4 regions of the Streptomyces sp. NPDC050504 genome follow, and region 3 is predicted to be linked to each of the others. Evidence: riboswitches for the same ligand, from Rfam matches in the RefSeq annotation. Region 3 holds a riboswitch; each other region holds the start of a gene.
What was found. Region 3 has a riboswitch for cobalamin ahead of ACIBNE_RS24495 (hypothetical protein). Riboswitches for the same ligand answer to the same signal wherever they lie in the genome.
Positions count from the first base shown of each region.

Region 1: another riboswitch for cobalamin. It lies ahead of ACIBNE_RS18615 (ABC transporter substrate-binding protein); the one in region 3 lies ahead of ACIBNE_RS24495 (hypothetical protein).
Region 2: another riboswitch for cobalamin. It lies ahead of ACIBNE_RS17440 (ribonucleoside-diphosphate reductase subunit alpha); the one in region 3 lies ahead of ACIBNE_RS24495 (hypothetical protein).
Region 4: another riboswitch for cobalamin. It lies ahead of ACIBNE_RS03545 (prenyltransferase/squalene oxidase repeat-containing protein); the one in region 3 lies ahead of ACIBNE_RS24495 (hypothetical protein).

Region 1 covers NZ_JBITHO010000004.1:745,859-750,700, forward strand. The annotation lists gene ACIBNE_RS18610 (FecCD family ABC transporter permease) at 1-828, opposite strand, end outside; gene ACIBNE_RS18615 (ABC transporter substrate-binding protein) at 839-1,840, opposite strand; cobalamin riboswitch at 1,879-2,027, opposite strand; gene ACIBNE_RS18620 (HD domain-containing protein) at 2,035-2,679, opposite strand; gene ACIBNE_RS18625 (GlxA family transcriptional regulator) at 2,770-3,753, shown strand; gene ACIBNE_RS18630 (Mov34/MPN/PAD-1 family protein) at 3,731-4,153, opposite strand; gene ACIBNE_RS18635 (amino acid permease) at 4,406-4,842, opposite strand, start outside.
Region 2 covers NZ_JBITHO010000004.1:481,175-486,016, reverse strand. The annotation lists gene ACIBNE_RS17440 (ribonucleoside-diphosphate reductase subunit alpha) at 1-2,181, opposite strand, end outside; cobalamin riboswitch at 2,315-2,457, opposite strand; gene ACIBNE_RS17435 (hypothetical protein) at 2,596-3,174, opposite strand; gene mctP (monocarboxylate uptake permease MctP) at 3,257-4,842, opposite strand, start outside.
Region 3 covers NZ_JBITHO010000006.1:396,783-401,624, forward strand. The annotation lists gene ACIBNE_RS24485 (hypothetical protein) at 1-645, shown strand, start outside; gene ACIBNE_RS24490 (sigma-70 family RNA polymerase sigma factor) at 776-1,405, shown strand; cobalamin riboswitch at 1,758-1,911, shown strand; gene ACIBNE_RS24495 (hypothetical protein) at 2,081-2,968, shown strand; gene ACIBNE_RS24500 (cysteine synthase family protein) at 2,965-4,077, shown strand; gene ACIBNE_RS24505 (ATP-grasp domain-containing protein) at 4,074-4,842, shown strand, end outside.
Region 4 covers NZ_JBITHO010000001.1:858,838-863,679, reverse strand. The annotation lists gene ACIBNE_RS03550 (hypothetical protein) at 1-1,437, opposite strand, end outside; cobalamin riboswitch at 1,583-1,657, opposite strand; cobalamin riboswitch at 1,774-1,909, shown strand; gene ACIBNE_RS03545 (prenyltransferase/squalene oxidase repeat-containing protein) at 2,042-4,834, shown strand; gene ACIBNE_RS03540 (hypothetical protein) at 4,831-4,842, shown strand, end outside.

The DNA.
Region 1 (4,842 bases), on a different contig from region 3:
GCCGATGAAGCCGATGGCCCCGCTGACGGCGACCAGCACGCCGGTGACCAGCGAGGTGAGCAGGAAGATCGCGGCGCGGAAGCGGGAGGTGTCCAGGCCGAGCACGGTGGCGCCCTCCTCCCCCACGAGCATCAGGTCCAGCGGTCTGGCGACCGCGATCAGCAGCGCGGTGCCGACGGCGAGGACGGCGGCGGGCAGGAGCAGCATGTCCCAGCGGGCCGAGCCGAGGCCGCCGAGCGACCAGTACATGGCCTCCTTGAAGTGCTCGGAGCGCGGCGACATCACCAGCATCAGGCTGGTGAGGGCGGTGAGGATGTACGCGACGGCGACGCCGGCCAGGACCAGGCGCGGTCCGGTGAGCTGGCCGCCGCGCCGCGCCAGCGCGTACACCAGGACCGTGGCGAGCAGGGCGCCGGTGAACGCCCCCGCGGGCATCGTCACGTTGGTGGCGAGGCCGATGCCGCTGCCGATGCCGGTGACGATCACCAGGACGACGCCGGTGGAGGCGCCCGACGAGACGCCCAGCAGGTAGGGGTCGGCGAGCGGGTTGCGGACCAGGGCCTGGAGGACGGTGCCGACGACGGCGAGCCCGGCGCCGACGACGGCGCCGAGCAGGACGCGCGGCAGCCGTACGTCCAGGACGATGGTGCGCAGGGGGCTGGGCTCGGCGTTCCCGAAGAGGATGTCGAGCACCTGGCCGGGCGGTATGTGCACCTGGCCGAAGGCGAGTCCGGCGACCACGGCGGCGGCGAGGGCGGCGGTCAGGACCGCGAGCACCAGGGCGTAGCGCAGGGGCCCCCGGGGCTCGCGGTCCGTGCGGCAGGTCATGGGCCGGGCCTCAGCCGGTGGTGGCGGGGCCGGTGGTCCCCGGGTGGAGCTGGGCCGCGAGCTTGGCGATCGCGGCGGGGGCGCGGACGCCGAGTACGACGTCGGAGAGGGGCATCACCGCGAACCGCTTGTTCTTGATCGCGGGTACGTCGCGCAGCGCCGGGTCGGCCAGGAGGCGCTTCTTCTTCTGTTCGACGGTGACCGAGCCGTAGTCGTAGATCACGATCGTCTCGGGCTTGCGGGCGACGACCTGTTCCCAGGTGGCGTCGCCGAAGGGCTTGTCGAGGTCGGCGAAGACGTTGCGGCCGCCCGCGAGGGTGATCATCTCGTTGCCTATGCCCTTGCCGCCCGCCGTGGACGCGGTCTTGTCGCCGCCGTCGTAGACGAAGACGGAGACCGGCTTCACGCCCTTGAGCTGCCCGGCGGTCGTGGCGACGGTCTTCTTGGCTCCCGCGATCCACGCGTCGGCGCGGTCCTTGGCGCCGAAGGTCTGCCCGACCTCGCCGATCTCCTGGTAGAGGTCGTCCAGCGCGGTCTTCCGGTCCGCGCAGTACTCGACGTTGAGCCGGGACGTGATGCCGGACTGCTTGAGGTCGTCGCGGCTGCGGCCCTCCTTCGCGTCGAAGGCGGTGGCGTAACCGCCGTACACGAAGTCGGGGTTGGCGGCGAGGAGCTTCTCCTTGGAGGGGTACTCCTTGGCGAGGACGGGGACCGCGTCGTAGGCCTTGGCGTACTTGGGCAGGACCTTGTCGTCGAGGTAGGCCGTGCCGATCAGGGACTTCTCCAGGCCGAGCTCCAGCATCACCTCGGTGACGTGCTGGTTCATGGTGACGACGCGCTTGGGGGGCGCCTTGTAGGTGGTCTGCACCCCGCAGTTGGTGACGGTGTACGGGAAGCCGGGCGCGGCCTTCGCGTCGGCGTCGTCCTTGCTGTCGGTACCCCCTCCGCAGGCGGTGGTGAGGGTGAGCAGGGCGGCGGACACCGCGACCGTGACTGTGCTGCGCCTGGACATGGCTGTGCCTCCTGACGGGGATTTCCTCGTCCCCGATCGGTGTGCGTGAGGCGGCAGGTCAGTTCCTGGCTGCCGGACGAGGGGGTCGTCCGGTCACAGTGGCGGGACCGCGCCGGTTTCGCACCGGCTTCCTGGGTCCTGCCGCCCGGGTCGCGCACAGTGTGTCACCTGCGTCTTCTGCGTCTTCGCCGGGGTCACTCGGGCCAGGCGGAGTTCTGGACCGTCTCGACGAAGTCGCCGGGGACGAAGCCGGGCACGAAGTGGCGCAGCACGTCGGCCTTGATGTTGCCGAAGGTCGTGTCCGGCTTGGGCGCGATGCCCTCGGTGAACGACTCCAGGATGCGGCGCTTGAAGTCGGGGCGGGGGTGCAGTGCGGTGATCGCGTCGCGGTGCTCGGGGGCGAGGTCGTGGTAGCCGATGCCCAGGACGTCGTACTCCACGCCCGCCGTGACGAGCGCGACCTCGGGCTCCATGAACTCTGGGATGCCGGGGGTGGTGTGCAGGGCGATGGCGGTCCACACGCGGCGTACGGAGTCCTCGGGAACGCCGTGCGCCTGGAGGAAGCGGCGGGCCGCGTCGGCGCCGTCGACCTCGAAGCGGCGGCCGCTGGTGCGGTGCGCCTCGCCCAGGCCGAGGTCGTGGAACATGGCGCCGACGTAGAGGAGTTCGGGGTCGAAGGAGAGGCCGCGGTCGCGGCCCCGGGCGGCGCCGAAGAAGTAGACGCGGCGCGAGTGGTGGTAGACCAGTTCGCTCGCGGTGTCGCGGACGAGTTCGGTGGCGGCGCGGGCGAGCTCGGTGTCGGGGGCCTCGGTGATGTTCTCGATCGTGTTCTTCGTCATGGCCACAGCCTGCCGGGAGGAGGGGCGGGCGGGCCATGTCCGTACGGGACAGGGTTCCCACAGATCCGGACACGGCCTACGCTCGCGCGCATGGGCTCCCACGATGTGATCGTCTTCGCCTACGACGGCGTGCGCCTCCTCGACGTCTCGGCGCCGCTGGAGGTGTTCGGCACCGCGCCCGGCTACACCGTGACCGTCTGCACCCCGGACGGCGGCGACGTCACGACCGCTTCGGGGCTGCGCATCGGCGGGGGCCTGGCCGTCGCGGACGCGGGGCGGGCGGACACGCTGGTGGTGCCGGGCGCGGTCGACGTGGCCGGGCTGCTCACGGCGCCCGAGCTGATCGCCCAGGTCACGGCGGCGGCCGGGCGTTCAGGGCGGGTGGCGGCGGTGTGCACGGGGGCGTTCGCGCTGGCGGCGGCCGGGCTGCTGGACGGGCGGCGGGCCACCACGCACTGGGAGCACGCGGACGCGCTGGCCGCGCGCTGGCCCGGGGTGCGGGTCGAGCCGGACGCGATCTACGTCCAGGACGGCGAGGTGTTCACGTCGGCGGGGGTGACGGCCGGGATCGACGTGTGCCTGGCGATGGTGGAGCAGGACCGGGGGCCCGCGGTGGCGCGGCGGGTCGCGCGGGACCTGGTGGTGTTCCTCCAGCGGCCCGGGGGCCAGTCGCAGTTCTCGGCGGCGTCCCGCACCGCCCCCACGCGCCATCCGCTCGTACGGCCGCTGCTGGACGCGGTGGCCGCCGATCCGGCCGCCGATCACGGCGCGGCGGCGCTGGCGGGCCGGGCGGGGGTGAGCGTCCGGCATCTGGCCCGGCTCTTCCGCGAGCAGACGGGCCAGACGCCGGCGGGGTACGTGGAGCGGGTGCGGGTGGAGGCGGCGCGCATGCTCCTGGAGGGTGGCGCGAGCGTGACCGGCGCGGCGGCGCGCAGCGGGCTCGGCAGCGACGAGAGCCTGCGGCGGGTGTTCGCGCGGCACCTGGGGGTCACGCCGAGCGAGTACGCGGCGCGGTTCCGCACCTCGCGGTACGTCCCCCAGTACGCCTCGACTAGTACGCCTCGACGACCTTGATGTCTTCCTCCGTGATCACGCCGTCCACGATGCGGTACGAGCGGAACTGGAAGGGCCCGGCGTCGTCCTTGTCGGCGGTCGACACGAGGACGTAGTGCGCGCCCGGCTCGTTGGCGTAGGTGACGTCGGTGCGCGAGGGGTACGCCTCGGTCGCGGTGTGCGAGTGGTAGACGATCACCGGCTCCTCGTCGCGGTCGTCCAGCTCGCGGTAGAGCTTGAGCAGGTCCGACGAGTCGAACTCGTAGAACGTGGGCGAGCGGGCGGCGTTGAGCATCGGGATGAAGCGCTCGGGCCGCCCGGACCCCTCGGGACCCGCGACCATGCCGCACGCCTCGTCGGGGTGGTCGGCTCGGGCGTGCGCGACGATCTGGTCGTACAGGGCCTGGGTGATGGTCAGCATGACGGCAAGGATAAGCAGACGGGCGGGGGGGGGGGCCCCCCGGGGGGGGCCCCCCCCCCCCCCGGGGCCGGGCCCCGGGGCCCCCCCCCCCCCGGGCGGCCCCCCCCCCCCCCGGGGGGGGGGGGGGGGGCCACCCCCCCCCCGCGGGGGCGGGGGGGGGGCGCCCGCGCCCGGGGCGCCCCCCCCGCCCCCGGGGGGGGGGGCCCCCCCGGGGGGGGCCCCCCCCCCGCCCGTCTGCTGAGAAGACGCTGGTCAGACCCGCTTGCGGGCGAAGCCCGCGCCCTGCGGGTTGCGCGACTTGAGCACCAGGTACGCGACGCCGAGGACCGCGGCCCACAGCGGGGCGCAGTACAGCGAGACGCGCGCGTCCTCGTCGATGCCCATCAGCACGATGACCATGCCGATGAAGGCCAGCGCGAACCAGCTGGTCCACGGCGCGCCCGGCGCCTTGAACGTGGACTCGGGCAGCTCGCCGCGGTCCGCCTTGGCCCGGTAGCGGAGCTGGCTGACCAGGATCATGATCCAGGCCCACATGCCGGAGATCGTGGCGAAGGAGACGACGTAGTCGAAGGCCTTGCCGGGGTACTCGTAGTTGATCCAGACGCCGACGAGCATCAGCGCGGCCGAGAAGCTGGTGCCGACCAGCGGCAGGCCGTTCTTGGTCAGCTTCGTGAAGAACTTCGGGCCCT
Region 2 (4,842 bases), on a different contig from region 3:
GGAGCTGAGCTTCCCGATGGTCGGGGTCTCCAGGAAGAGGTTCAGGGACTGCGACTGGTCCAGGAACGGGGTGCGCGCGGCGGCCATGTCGATCAGGCCGCGCTGCGGGATCTCCCACGCCGTGCGGTACAGCTCGCGCACGTCGGCGGGGATCCACGCGAAGCCCTGGACCGAGCCGTTGGCGTCGCGCAGCGCGTCGCGGGTGCGGGCGTCCCACACGCCCAGCTCCTTGAGGTCCCGTACGAGGTACGAGTTGACCTGGAGGAACTCGCCGGACAGCGTCTCGCGCTTGAAGAGGTTGGAGACCTGCGGCTCGATGCACTCGTAGACGCCCGCGATCGATGCGATCGTCGCGGTCGGGGCGATCGCGAGGAGCAGCGAGTTGCGCATGCCGGTCTTCGCGACGCGCGCCCGCAGGGCGTCCCAGCGCTCCGGCCAGTTCAGCTCGGTGTCGAAGTGGTCCGGGTGCAGCACGCCGCGCGCCGTACGGGTCTCGTCCCAGGCCGGGAAGGTGCCCGCGCGCTCGGCGAGGTCGCAGGACGCCTCGTACGCCGTGAGCATGATCCGCTCGGCGATCTTCGTGGAGAGCGCCTTGGCCTCGGCGGAGTCGAAGGGCAGCCGCAGCTTGAAGAAGACGTCCTGGAGGCCCATGGCGCCCAGGCCCACCGGACGCCACTTGGCGTTGGAGTTCCCGGCCTGCTCGGTCGGGTAGAAGTTGATGTCCACGACGCGGTCGAGGAAGGTCACGGCCGTGCGGACCGTGGAGTCCAGGCGGTCCCAGTCGATCTCGCCGGCCTCGGTGACGAACGCGCCCATGTTGATCGAGCCGAGGTTGCAGACGGCCGTCTCGCCGTCGTCGGAGACCTCCAGGATCTCCGTGCACAGGTTCGAGGAGTGCACGACGCGGCCCGGCAGCGCGGTCTGGTTGGCGGCCCGGTTGGAGGCGTCCTTGAACGTCATCCAGCCGTTGCCGGTCTGCGCGAGCGTGCGCATCATGCGGCCGTACAGGTCGCGCGCGGGCATCGTCCTGCGCGCCAGGCCCTTGGCCTCGGCGGCCCGGTAGGCGGCGTCGAACTCGTCGCCCCACAGGTCGACCAGCTCGGGGACGTCGGCGGGGGAGAAGAGCGACCAGTCGGCGTCGGCGTTCACGCGGCGCATGAACTCGTCGGGGATCCAGTGCGCCAGGTTGAGGTTGTGCGTGCGGCGCTGGTCCTCGCCCGTGTTGTCGCGCAGCTCCAGGAACTCCTCGATGTCCGCGTGCCAGGTCTCCAGGTAGACCGCGGCGGCGCCCTTGCGGCGGCCGCCCTGGTTCACCGCGGCGACCGAGGCGTCGAGGGTCTTGAGGAAGGGCACGATGCCGTTGGAGTGGCCGTTGGTGCCCCGGATCAGCGAGCCGCGCGAGCGCACCCGGGAGTAGGGGATGCCGATGCCGCCCGCGTGCTTGGAGAGCCGCGCGACCTGGAGGTAGCGCTCGTAGATCGAGTCCAGCTCGTCCAGCGGCGAGTCCAGCAGGTAGCAGGAGGACATCTGCGGGTGGCGGGTGCCGGAGTTGAAGAGCGTCGGCGACGAGGGGAGGTAGTCGAGGCGGCTCATCAGGCGGTAGAGCGCCGCGACCTCGTCCAGGGCGCGCGGCGAGTTGTTCTCGGCCAGGCCCGCGGCGACGCGCAGCATGAACTGCTGCGGGGTCTCGATCACCTTGCGGGTGATCGGGTGGCGCAGCAGGTAGCGGCTGTAGAGGGTGCGCAGGCCGAAGTACTCGAAGCGGTCGTCGCCCAGCGGGTCGATCAGCGCGTCCAGCGCGGCGGCGTGCAGCGTGACGAATTCGGCGGTGCGGTCGGCGATCAGGCCCTCGCGGTGCCCGACGGCGACGGAGGCGGAGAAGACGACGGCGCCCTGGCTCCGGGCCTCGTCGGCGATCGTACGGGCGAGGAGGCGGGCGGCCAGCTTCGAGTACGCGGGGTCCTCCGCGATCAGCCCGGCGGCGGCGTCGGTGGCGAGGTCGCGGAGCTCGGCGGCGTCCGACCCGGCGTGCCGGCCGCGCAGCGCGGCGGCCGCGACCTTGCCCGGGTCGGTGTCGGGCAGGTCGACCGTGAGGTCGGTCAGGGTCCGCAGCAGTGCGGTTCCGGGACCGTCGGTGTCCGCGGTCGCGACTGAAGCGGGATCGGCGGGCGCGATCGTCACGTGGAGGCTCTCCCTCGCTCGGCTCGGGGCCGGCGGGGGCAGCGGGGCGCCGTCCGGGCAGGCGCGAAGGGCACACCGGACGGCGTCCACCGGCCCAACCGCGAGGCCCGGACGTCTGGGCACCCGGTTCGGCTGAACCGGATGCGCCGTCGGCAGGTCATCGGACTCACGGGCACGGAAAAGCGTGCCAAAGAACACCGTTGCGGGACAGTTCCGGATTTTCACCGGATTCCCCTGCGACGACAGCGAGGACGAGCATACATGTGGGGGGTGCCTGATGCGGCACCCACCACATGTTGTGTCGCCCGTCTCGGGGCACCTGTTCGGGGTCGCCCGAATTGTGCCGTGCGCGCGCCGCGGAGCCGCTTTCCCTTGTGCCGCCTGGGCGGGCGGCGTCCGGGCCGGTCGGGGCGCTCAGCCCGATGCGCTCTCCGGGTCCACGGGGTCCACCGGGGCCCCGTCGCCGTCGGCCGGGAGGTCGCCGCGCTCCACGTCCGCGCCGCCGCCCGTGGCGCCGCTCGCGGTCGCCTCGGGCAGCACCTCGTCCAGCTCCCTGTCGTTCGCGCGGTGGGCGCCGTCGACCGCGTCGCGCAGCGTCTGTTCGTCGACGGCCGACAGCTCGCCGCTCGCCGTGATCACCCGCTCGCCGTCGATCCGTACGAACCGGTGGTCGGTCGCGCCCTTGCGGTAGCCGCCCTTCTGACCCCGCTTCCGCTCGACGGAGAGCTGGAACATCCTGCCGCTCCCGTCGGTGTGGACCGCGCCGTAGCCGTCGTCGCCGACGACCCCGACCGACTGTTTGGCGACCGTGAAGCCGGTCACCTCGGTGACGTACACGAAGTCGACCGAGGTCTGCGCGGCGCGGGCGCGCGCCTCCAGCTCGGCCCGCGGCGGCGCGGCGCCCGCTCCTGCCCGCTCGGTGCCGCAGGCGGCGACGAGCAGGACGGGGAGCAGCAGGAGCGGGGCGGTGCGGCGCGTCCTCGGGGTCGTCATGCGGGCCATCATCGCGTACGTCGAACGGGCCGCCGCACGTATGTGCGACGGCCCGTTCGGCGGCCCGGAAGGCCCGGACGGCCTAGTGGCCGGAGCCCGCCGTCGCCTTCGGCAGCTCGGCCCGGACCCCGGGGTCGCCGGCGTCCGCCGTGTAGTCCTCGGGCGAGGTCTCGTCGATGCCGTCGGGCGCGTTGACCGCCTTCAGGACGAACGTCATGACCACGGTGACGACCACGTTCAGCACGAACGCGGTGAGGCCGATGTAGCCGATCTCCCCGATGCCGGGGATCTCCGCCGACGAGCCGCCGAAGTGCTTCTGGGTCGGCGAGGCCACCCCGTACGCCGCGGCCGTGCCGTACACCATGCCCACGGCCCAGCCCGCGAGCAGCGCCCAGCGGTGGAACCAGCGGGTGAACAGGCCGCCCACCAGCGCGGGCAGCGTCTGGAGGATCCAGATCCCGCCGAGCAGCTGGAAGTTGATCGCGACGGTCTTGTCCATGGTCAGGACGAACGCCAGCGCGCCCACCTTCACCAGCAGCGAGACCAGCTTGGAGACCTTGGTCTCCTGCTCGGGCGTCGCGTCCGGCCTGATGAAGTCCTTGTAGATGTTGCGCGTGAAGAGGTTTGCCGCGGCGATCGACATGATCGCGGCGGGCACCAGCGCGCCGATGCCGATCGCGGCGAAGGCCACGCCCGCGAACCAGTCGGGGAACATGTTCTCGAAGAGCTGCGGGATGGCCAGCTGACCGTTCTTGACCTTGATCCCGGCCGCGATCGCCATGAAGCCGAGCAGTGCGAGCAGGCCCAGCATGAGCGAGTACAGCGGCAGGATGGTCGTGTTGCGGCGGATGACCTCGCGGCTCTTGGAGGAGAGCGTCGCGGTGATCGAGTGCGGGTACATGAAGAGCGCGAGCGCCGAACCGAGCGCGAGCGTCGCGTACCCCCACTGCCCCATCTCGCCGGGCACCAGCGCGCCGCGCGGCTTGTCCGTCGCCGGGTTGATCTGCGCGTAGGCGTCGCCCGCCTTGGCGAAGATCTCGTCGAAACCGCCCAGCTTGTACGGGATGTAGATGATCGCGACCAGGATCACCAGGTAGATCAGGGTGTCCTTGACGAAGGCGATCAGGGCGGGCGCGCGCAGCCCGGAGGAGTAGGTGTACGCCGCCAGCACGCCGAACGCCAGCAGCAGCGGCAGGTCCTTGACGAACCAGTGGGTGTTCTCGCCGCCGCCGACGCCCATCACGTCCAGGACGGCCTGGATGCCGACCAGCTGGAGCGCGATGTACGGCATCGTGGCGAGGATGCCGGTGACGGCGACCGCCAGCGACAGCCCCTTGGAGCCGAAGCGCCCGCGCACGAAGTCCGAGGTGGTGACGTACCCGTGCTTGTGCGAGACCGACCACAGGCGCGGCAGGAAGGTGAAGATCAGCGGGTACACCAGGATCGTGTACGGGACGGCGAAGAAGCCCGCCGCGCCCGCCGCGTAGATCGCCGCCGGGACGGCGACGAAGGTGTACGCGGTGTAGAGGTCGCCGCCGAGCAGGAACCAGGTGACCCAGGTGCCGAACGAACGGCCGCCGAGGCCCCATTCGTCCAGGCTGTTCTCGTTCTCGGCCCTGCGCCAGCGCGAGGCGAGGAAGCCCATGACCGTGACGGCCAGGAAGAAGA
Region 3 (4,842 bases):
GCACTGTCCACGGGAACCCTCGCGGTGAGCTTCGCCGGCACGGCCCTGGGCGCGTGGGGCCTGGCGGGCCGGGAGCGCGGGCTCCTCGCCGTCACGGCGGCGGCCACGGCCTTCCAGACCGCGCTGCACACGGTGTTCTCGTGGTCCCAGTCCGCGGGGGCGGCCCCCGGCGGCAGCGGCTGTCCGGCGCACGCCGCGGGCCACCTGGGCATGGCGCACCACGCCCCGCCCTCCCCCACCGGGCACGACATGACGGCCGCGTCCTCGTCGCTGCCCGAGACGGTGACCGAAGCGGTGACCGAGGCGGTGACGGGGGCGGTGACGGGTCCGATGGCCGGGATGACGGCGGCGCACGCACTGGCCGCGCTGCTCGGCGGGATGTGGCTCGCGTACGGCGAGCGGGCGGCGTTCCGGCTCCTGCGCGCGGTCCCCGCGGCGCTGTTCAGGCCGCTCCGGCTGCTGCTGGCGACCGCGGCCGCGCCACCAGTCCGCTCCCGGATACGGCCCGTGCGGCCGGGTGACGAGCCCGCTCCCCGGCAGCTCCTGCATGCTTCCCGAACGCTCCCGACCAGGGGTCCGCCCCGGGCAGTCGCTGTCGTTCGACAGCAGGCTCCCCGACTGCGCGGCGTGCCGCACGGGCCCTGACGGCCCGCGTAACCCGCTCCGCGCCTCGGGCAGCGGCCCGCGCCTTTCGCCGCGGGCCGTGCGCAGCACCGGCGCCGCCACCGGGCGCGCCGGACTCCCTTGCCCTCAGGACGTGTAAGGACATGTGGCGATGACCCCTGCCCGCAACTTCCGCCCCCGACCGGACGCCGCGGACGACGCGGCGACCACCCGCCTGGCCCTCGCGGCGCGCGACGGCGAGCCCGCGAAGGTGGAGCTGTTCGTGCGCGCGCTGCACCGGGACGTATGGAGATACGTCGCGTACGTCAGCGCCGACCGCCAGGCGGCCGACGACCTCACCCAGGAGGTGTTCCTCCGGGCCCTCGCGGCCCTGCCCCGTTTCGCGGGGCGCTCGTCCGCGCGCGCCTGGCTGCTGTCCATCGCCCGCAGGACGGTCGTGGACAGCCTGCGGCACGCGGCCGCCAGGCCCCGGCTGTCGGACCTCGACGACTGGCAGACGGCCGCCGAGCGCTCCCAGCCGCAGGGACTCCCCGGGTTCGACGAGGGCGTGGCGCTCGCCGAACTCCTGGCGTCGATACCGGCCGAGCGCCGTGAGGCGTTCGTCCTCACGCAACTGCTCGGCCTGTCCTACCTGGAGGCCGCGAAGGCGGCCGACTGCCCGGTCGGTACGGTCCGTTCGCGGGTCGCGCGCGCCCGCTCGGCGCTCGTCTCGCTGCTGCGCGACGTCGAGACCGCCGCCCCCGTCGGCCACCGGACGGGCACGGTTCCCGCACTCGCCTGACCCGGCACACCGCCCGGCCCACAGGACCCCGTGGGCCGGGCAACCACCCGTCGCACACCGGCCCGCCCAGGACTCACCACAGGACGATCCGACACACCGCCATGACCCTCGCCGGCAATGGATTGTTGTTGCACATAGTTCGCAACAAGCCATCGGTGAAGCGGCCGCTCCGCGCTCGGCCCGGTCACTGACCTGCGCGGCACGGATACCGCACCCCGTCAGCGGTGTCATTCAGGACAACCACCCGGCCAACCCTGTTGCCGCGCCTGAGCCACCGCCTACTCTGACGGCGCAGTCGGTTCGCGCCATGATTGCGTGGCGCGTCGAAAGGCCCGTGCCGGACACGGGCCCCAAGAGGGAACCCGGTGGGATTCCGGGACTGTCCCGCAGCGGTGAGAGGGAACGAAAGCCGTCAACAGCACTGGGACCCGTCCGAGGGCCCGGGAAGCGACGGCCGGTAGGTGACGCCGGAAGGTCCGGCGCCGGGCCCTTCAGTCCGAAGACCTGCCCACTGCGCGCGTGCGGGGTCGCACGCGCTCCAACACGGTGACCTCGTGGGCTGGGTCGGCGGTGCAGGCGGACACGGCGCGCTCATACCGCGCGTACGCCCTCACGTACCGGACCGTCCCTCGGGACCTGGCGACGAGGGGATGGGTACGTGACCGGGGTGCTGCGATGCTGACCGACGCCGATAACCGGCCCGCGCGAACCGTCTCCGGCGTCTGCCACGGCACGCTGGGCGAGCTGTACCAGGGGCCGCTGGACGCGCGCGACCGCCCGGAGATAGCCATCGTCTCCTTCCCGGTGGACCGCCACTCCTGGGTGTACTTCACCCCGGACGCCGGAGCGCCGACGGGCACCGAGAACCTCGGTGCGAAGGCGGCGAAGGCCGCGCGGCTGTTCCTCGACCACTACGGCCTGGAACCGCCGCCCGGCCGCTGGAACACCTACTCCGACCTCGACGTCGGTGTGGGCATGGCCAGTTCGACGGCCGACATCGTGGCGACGCTGCGCTGTCTCTTCCGGGTCTTCTCCCTGCCGTACGACTCCCGCGTCGTCATCGGCGTCCTGTCCGCGATCGAGCGGGCCGACAGCGTGTTCCTCCAGGAGTACGCGCTCTACCTGAGCGGCCGCCACCGGGTCGTGCACCGGCTCGGCACCGGCATCGCCTTCCACACCGCCTTCGTCGCGGAGCCAGGCACGGTGGACACCGCCGGGGTCACCCCGCAACTGCTGCGCCAGTACCGGCGCTGCGCGGCGGAGTACGAGCGGTGCCTCACCGACCTCCTCAAGGGTTTCGCGGGCGGCGACCCGGCGGCCGTGGCCAGGGCCTCGACCGTCAGCGCCACCCTCTCCCAGGAGGTGCTGCCCAAGCAGACCTTCGACGCCGTGCTCGCCCGCCGCGAGGAGTTCGGGGCGGACGGGGTCTTCGTCGCGCACACCGGCTCCCTCGTCGGCCTCCTCTTCGCCCGCAGACCCGCTCCCGCGGTCAAGGGCGAGGTGTCCGCCTTCTTCCACTCGCTCGGCCACCAGTGCTCGTTCGCCCAAGGAGGCTACGCGTGATCCATCCGCACATCGCCGACGCCCTGAAGGTCCCCGACCTCGTCCGGCTGACGGACGGCGCGGTCCTGCTCCGCTTCGAATCCATGAAGATCTACTCGGCGCTCGCCGCCGTCCGGCACCTGCTCGACCGGGGCGCGGTGCGTCCCGGGCAGACCCTGGTCGACAGCTCCAGCGGCATCTACGCGTACGCGCTGGCGCTGGCCTGCCACCGCTACGGGCTGCACTGCCACATCGTGGGCTCGACCACCGTGGACGCCACCACGCTCGCCCAGCTGGAGATACTCGGCGCGACCGTCGAGCGGGTCACACCGTCCCAGAACCTCAAACTGGACCAGGAGTTACGGGTCCGCAGGGTGCGCGAGATCCTCGCCGAGCGGCCCGACGTCCACTGGATGCGCCAGTACCACGACGAGGTCCACTACCTGGGCTACCAGGAGGTCGCCGACCTGGTGGCGGCGACCGTGCCCGACCGGCCGCTGACCGTCGTGGGCGGGGTCGGCTCGGGGGCGTCGACCGGCGGCCTGACCGAGCACCTGCGGCGCCGCGACCCCACGGTTCGCCTGGTGGGGGTGCAGCCGTTCGGCAGCGTCACCTTCGGCAGCCAGGACCACCACGACCCGGAGGCGATCATCGCGGGCATCGGCTCGTCGATCCCCTTCGACAACGTCCACCACCACCTGTACGACGCCGTGCACTGGATGGACTTCACGCACGCCTGCTCCGGCGCGGTCGCCCTGCTGCGCGAGCACGCCGTGTTCGCCGGGCTCTCCACCGGCGCGGCCTACCTCGCGGCGACGCACGAGGCCCGCCGCCACCCCGACCGGCTGCACCTGGTGATCGGCGCGGACACGGGCCACCGCTACGTGGAGCGGGTGTTCGCCCGGCACCGCGAGGCCTCGGACCTCGTCTCGCTCAAACCGACCGAGGTCGCGAGCCCCGAGGACATGACCATGCCCTGGTCGACGATGGCGTGGAACCGCGCCGCGTGGCAGCGGCCCGACACGTCCCGTTCCCACCCGCACCCACCCGCCGACACGCACCCGCCCGCCGACCCGCACAGCACGGCGGACGCACACGGAAATCCCCCCAGCAAGGAGTCCGCCGCATGACCGTGGCCTGCCTGGAATCGCTCACCTTCGGCCTCGGCCACCTGGCACGCGCGGCCGCGCGGCTGGACGAGAAGCTACTGCTCCTGACCCGCGACCCCGACTACTACGCCTACGAGTTGGCCCGGCTCCCCGAGGGCGCGGTGGACGTCGTCGAGATCGACACGTTCGACACCGAGCAGGTGGCCGGCCTCCTCGCCCGCACCCCCGACCTGCGCGGCCTCATCAGCTCCACCGACACCTGGATGCTGGTCGGCGCCGAGCTGGCCGAACGCTTCGGGCTGCCCGGACTCGACCCGGCGGCGCTGCGGCTCACGCGCGACAAGGCCGCCGTCCGCGACCTGTTGCACGCGGCCGGGCTGACCCGCTCGCGCGCGGCGGACGTGCCCGAATCGGCCGCCGACGACCCCGAGTCCGCCGCACTGCTGGTGAAGGCGGTGGGACTGCCCGCGATCCTCAAGGACACCTCGGGGACGGGCAGCCAGAACGTCTGGCTGGTCAAGGACGAGCCGCAGCTGCGCGCCGCGCTCGCCGAGGCGGCCGGGCGGCAGTTGAAGGGCCGGCTGTTCGCCGAACCTTACTTCTCGGGGCCCGTGTACAGCGCGGAGACCCTGACCTGGGCCGGGCGGACCCGACTGCTCGGCGTCTCCAGCCGGCTGATGTCGGCGGAGCCGCGCTTCCGCGAAGAGGTCACCGCCTTCCCCGTCGCCTTCCCCGAGCCGCGCCGCCTCGCGCTGGAGTCCTGGCTCGGGGACGTGCTCTCGGCCA
Region 4 (4,842 bases), on a different contig from region 3:
GTCCGCCGCCGTGAACGTCGAACCGTCCACGCTCGCCAACCAGCTCGACCCCCCGCTGTTGGACGTGGAATTGAGGGAGGTGACCACGCCCGTACCGGACGCCGGGGCGACCGATGTCACACAGCCCGCGGGCGCCGCCGCGGTGGTCGCGGCGCTCAGCACGTCGCCGAGCGTCGTCGTCGGGCCCGTCGGGGTGAGGGTCACCGCGCAGACCTTCGGAATGCCCGTGCCGTCGTCGACGGTCAGCGCCAGCTTGGTCGCCGTACCCGCGGTGAAGGCGCTCTGGCCGACCCACTTCGGCGCACCCGGCGTCACCGGGGCGGGCGGGGCGGCGGTGAAGCCGCCGCCCGCGACGGCGCGCAGGCCGTCGATGGAGGCGTACGCGGACGGCACGGTGTCCGACGGCAGGTACTTGAACCCGCCGCCCGGGTTGAACTGCTGTGCGATCAGGAAGTCCACCGGGGTCTTGCCGGGCGGCGTCAGGAAGTCACCGGTCTGCGGGTTAATGCCGCAGGCGTTGAGGCCCGAGACCGCCCAGCCGTTGGAGTCGGTGTTCACGCCGAACATCGCGTTGAACGCGCCCGTCGAGGGGACGAGCTTGCTCTTGAGGAACGCCTTGGCCTGGAGGACGTCCGGGTCCGTCTTCGGCACTCCGGACACGCAGAGCGCGGCCATGGAAGCGCCGGTCATGTCGATGTCGCTCGCGGCGCCGAGCTGGCCCGGGTCGCCCTCGGCCTTGCCGTAGTTCCAGCCGCCGTCGTTGTGCTGGTTGGCCCGGATGCGGGCGACGATCCGGTCGAGCAGGGCCTGCGGGACGCGCTGCGCGCCGGTCTGCGTCCTGGCCCCGGCGAGCGCGAGGGCCGCGAAGACGGTGCCGTTGTAGTTGGCGGACGAGCCGAAGTAGCCGGGCTCGGCGTTCTGCCAGTGGCCGTAGACGTCGGCGATGAGGTTGCGCGACGCCGAGACGCGCGCCGGGTCGATGCCCGCCGCGTACGCGTTGAGCGCCCCGCGCTCGTAGTCGGTGACGACGGGGCTCGCGGAGGGCCAGCCCGGCGTGGCGAGCAGGTTGCGGTACACGGTGCGGGCGTTCTTGGACGCGTCGCCGCCGGGCGCGACGTCGACGGCCGCGGTCCCGGCCGCCGCGAAGGCGCTGAAAGCCCACTCGTTGGAGAGTCCGGAGCCGGCGTACGAACCGTCGGCGGCCTGGAGGGACTTGAGGTAGGCGACGCCGTTCGTTTTGGAGGTGGCGATCTGTGCGGGGGTGGCGGTGGCGGACGCCGGGACCGTCGAGAGGACGAGGGCGCCGAGCGCGAGGGGGACGGTCAGCGCGGCGTACGCGGCCGGGCCGCCGCGTCTGGAGGTACGGGCGCGGAACCGGGAAGACCCAGCTGTGGCGGCACGGGTACGGAACGTGGAGACGCGGGACGTACGGGTCATGGTCTGCTCCTGGGCACGGGAACGCCGACCGTCCCGCTCCCGCGAAGAACACCCGCGCCGAACGCACGGCACCGCCCCGCGGCAGAGCGGTGTGGCCGCCGTCCAATCGCGTGGATTCGGCTTCCGGCAACTGCCTTCACCGCTTGGGCATTCGGGCTCGGCACGGCCCCCGCCGTCCCACACCGCTGCGCGTCAGCCCCGGATTCCCACCGGGTTCCCCCACTCGGCAGCCCTGGACGCTACCCCAGCGCCGTACGGTGCGCCAGCGCCCCCGAAAGACGCGCCGTACGGTCGGTGACGGCGGGTCCGTACGGTGCCCCGGTCGCCTTGACGGCCTCTTGGTACGCGTGTTCCAATCCGGCTGATACACGCTCAGTTCCAGGGGAAGCCGGTCGAATTCCGGCGCTGACCCGCAACCGTAGGCCCGGCGACGCCGGGCGAGCCGGACTGCCCGGGGCCGAGTCGATTCTCAGCACGAGACGCCGTCGCGGACTACGGCGTGGTCTGACCCCGCCCCCCCCCGGCATGCCCAGGCATGTGTCCGGCAGGGCCCGTCGCCACGCGTTTTCCCGCCCGGCGCGGACAGCCGACACGAGGGGTCGCGGTGGGGACCGGAACACGAACAGGCCGGTGGGCAGGGACTGGTGGGCTTCTCCCGCCGATCACGGCAGCACTGCTCGTGCTCGCGGCGAGCGTGGTGTTCGTCACGGGCCCCGGTACGGCTCCCGCGGCGGCGGAACCGGTGAAGAAGTGCACGGCCACCAAGGGCGCGGTCGTCGCGGTCGACTTCGGTCCGTGGGGCGGCAAGGTCGTACGGGGCTGTGACACCACCCCGACCAGCGGCTACGAACTGCTGCACACCGCGGGGTTCAGCACGGCCGGCACGCAGCACGACGGCCCCGGGTTCATCTGCCGCATCGGGCACAAGGACTTCAAGGCCGGGAAGCAGTACCCCACTCCTGACCGGGAGAAGTGCCGCCTCACGCCGCAGGCCACGGCCTACTGGTCGTACTGGATCGCCCCGCCCGGCCAGGACCACTGGTCGTACAGCCAGCTCGGCGCCATGGACCGCAGGCCGAAGGCGGGCGACGTCGAGGCGTGGGTCTACGGCGGCACCGACGTCGGCGGCACCAAGGGCCGTCCCGCCTTCTCCCCCGACGACGTGCGCCCCGAAGGCCACACCGCGCCGCCCGACCCCGAAGTGCCCGACGTCCCGCACGCCGACGTGGACGTCGCGGCGGCCTCGCGCTGGATCGCCGCCTCCCTCAAGGACGGCGAACGCGTCGTGGGGCAGGACGAGGAGGGCGCGGAGAAGAACGACCACTTCCGCACCACTGAGGCCGCCTTCGGGCTCGCCGCCGCGTACGGGCAGCGCCCCGCCCTCGACAAGACGCTCACCAGGGTGGTCGATTTCCTCGCCAGGCCCGCCGAGAGCACCGCGTACGCCTATCCGCACGGCACGGACAAGGCGCCCGACGGGGCGGCTGTAGCCCGCCTCGCGCTGGTCGCCGAGGTCACCGGGCGCGACCCGCGCGCCTTCGGCGGGTACGACCTGCTCGGTGAACTGGTCTCGCACCGCTGTGCGTCCGGCCCCGGGCCGGACGGATCCAACCCCGGCTGTACGGCCAAGGGCGACTTCCGGGGCGCGGGCTACGCCGAAGGGCAGGCGCTCGGCGTGCTCGCGCTGCTGCGCGGCGGGGTGCGGCCCCCGGCCGACACCGTGGCGCGCCTGGCGGGACTCCAGTGCCCGGACGGCGGTTTCACGAGCATTCTCGTGGGGCCCGGCGAGCACTGCGGCAGCGAAGCCGCGTCGACCGGCCTGATCGCGCTCGTCCTGCGCAAGGCGGGCGGCCACGACGCGGCTCTCGCCAAAGCCCGCACCTGGCTGCGCAAGGCACAGCTGCCGACCGGCGGCTTCCCCGGCTACGAAGGGGCGACGGTCGGCGCCGTGCAGTCCACCGCGTTCGCCGCACAGGCGCTGCGGACCCTCGGGGACGGCAGGCGCGCGGACGCCGGGATCTCCTGGACGTCCGGGCAGCAGCAGTTGAACGGATCGTTCGCGTACGAGGAGGGCGGCACGGAGCCGCTGCTGTTCGCCACGGCGCCCGCCGCGCTCGCGGGCGCGGGCAAGGACCTGGTGACGCTGTCCACCAAGAGGACCGGCCCCACGGCCCCGGGGCCCGACCTCGCCAAGGGCGTGACGTTCCTCACCGGCAAGAACCGGCTCAAGCTGGGGCGCTACTACGAGTCGGGCCCCGGCAGCGGCTTCGCCGACTACGGCCTCACCATCGACACGGCCTACGCCCTGGCGGCCACGGACCGAAACAGGGCCACCCTCCGCGACATTGTGGACTTCCTCGACAAGGGCGGCAGGGACGGCACGGGACGCTCCATTCACAACTGGACGGGCGTGGGAGACGCCAAGCACCTGTCGAGCGGCTCCCTGGGCAAGACGGCGCTGCTCGCGCAGGTCGTCGGCCGCGACCCGCGCGCCTTCGGCGGGAAGGACCTCATCGAGGGACTCTCCTCGGCGGTGTGCGCGGCCCCGAGCTCCGGCAAGGACCGGAGCTGCGCCGCCAAGGGCGCGTACCGCAACGTCCTGTCGGTCTTCTCCCAGTCGCTGGGCATCATGGCGCAGTACCGCGCGGGCGAGGGCGAGGCGGCGCGGGAGCCCGTCGCCTACCTGGAGGGCCTGCAGCATCCGTCCGGCGCGTGGCCGAGCCTGATCCCCACCACCGGGGACTCCGAGGTGGACTCCACCGCCATGGCCGCGATGGCGCTCGACCTCGTTCCCGGCGAGCGGTCACGGGCGGCGGTCGACAGGGCGCTCGCCTGGATCGCGGGCCGCCAGCTCGCCGACGGCGGCTTCCCCGGGGCCTCGGGCAACTCCGTCAACTCCGCCGCGCTCGCGATCCAGGGGCTGTCCCTGGACGCGGAGAAGTACGCGGACCGGATCGCCAAGGCGCGCGCGTTCCTCGTGACGCAGCAGAACGCCGACGGCGGGTTCAACATCGCCGTGGACGGACAGCGCGGCTCCGACGTGCGCGCGTCGGCCCAGGCGGTCAGCGGGGCGACCGGGACCTCGTTCGGACGGCTCACCGGCAGCCTGGCCGGCACCAAGGAGCATCCGCTGCCCGGTTCCACGCCCCCGGGCAAGACCCCCTCGATCGTCACGCCGGGCGAGGACGGTTCGGGCGGGGACGGTTCGGGCCCCGGATCCGGCACCGGAATCGTCACCACGGGCAACAGCGGTCCCGGCACGGGCGGGCAGCTCGCGTCCACCGGTACCCAGGCCGGACGGCTCGCGCCGACGGCCGCCGCGCTGCTGGCGTGCGGCGCGCTTCTGACGGTGGTGGCGCGCAAACGCCGTACCCCGGCCGAAAGGGGCAGGCGGTGACGCGGATC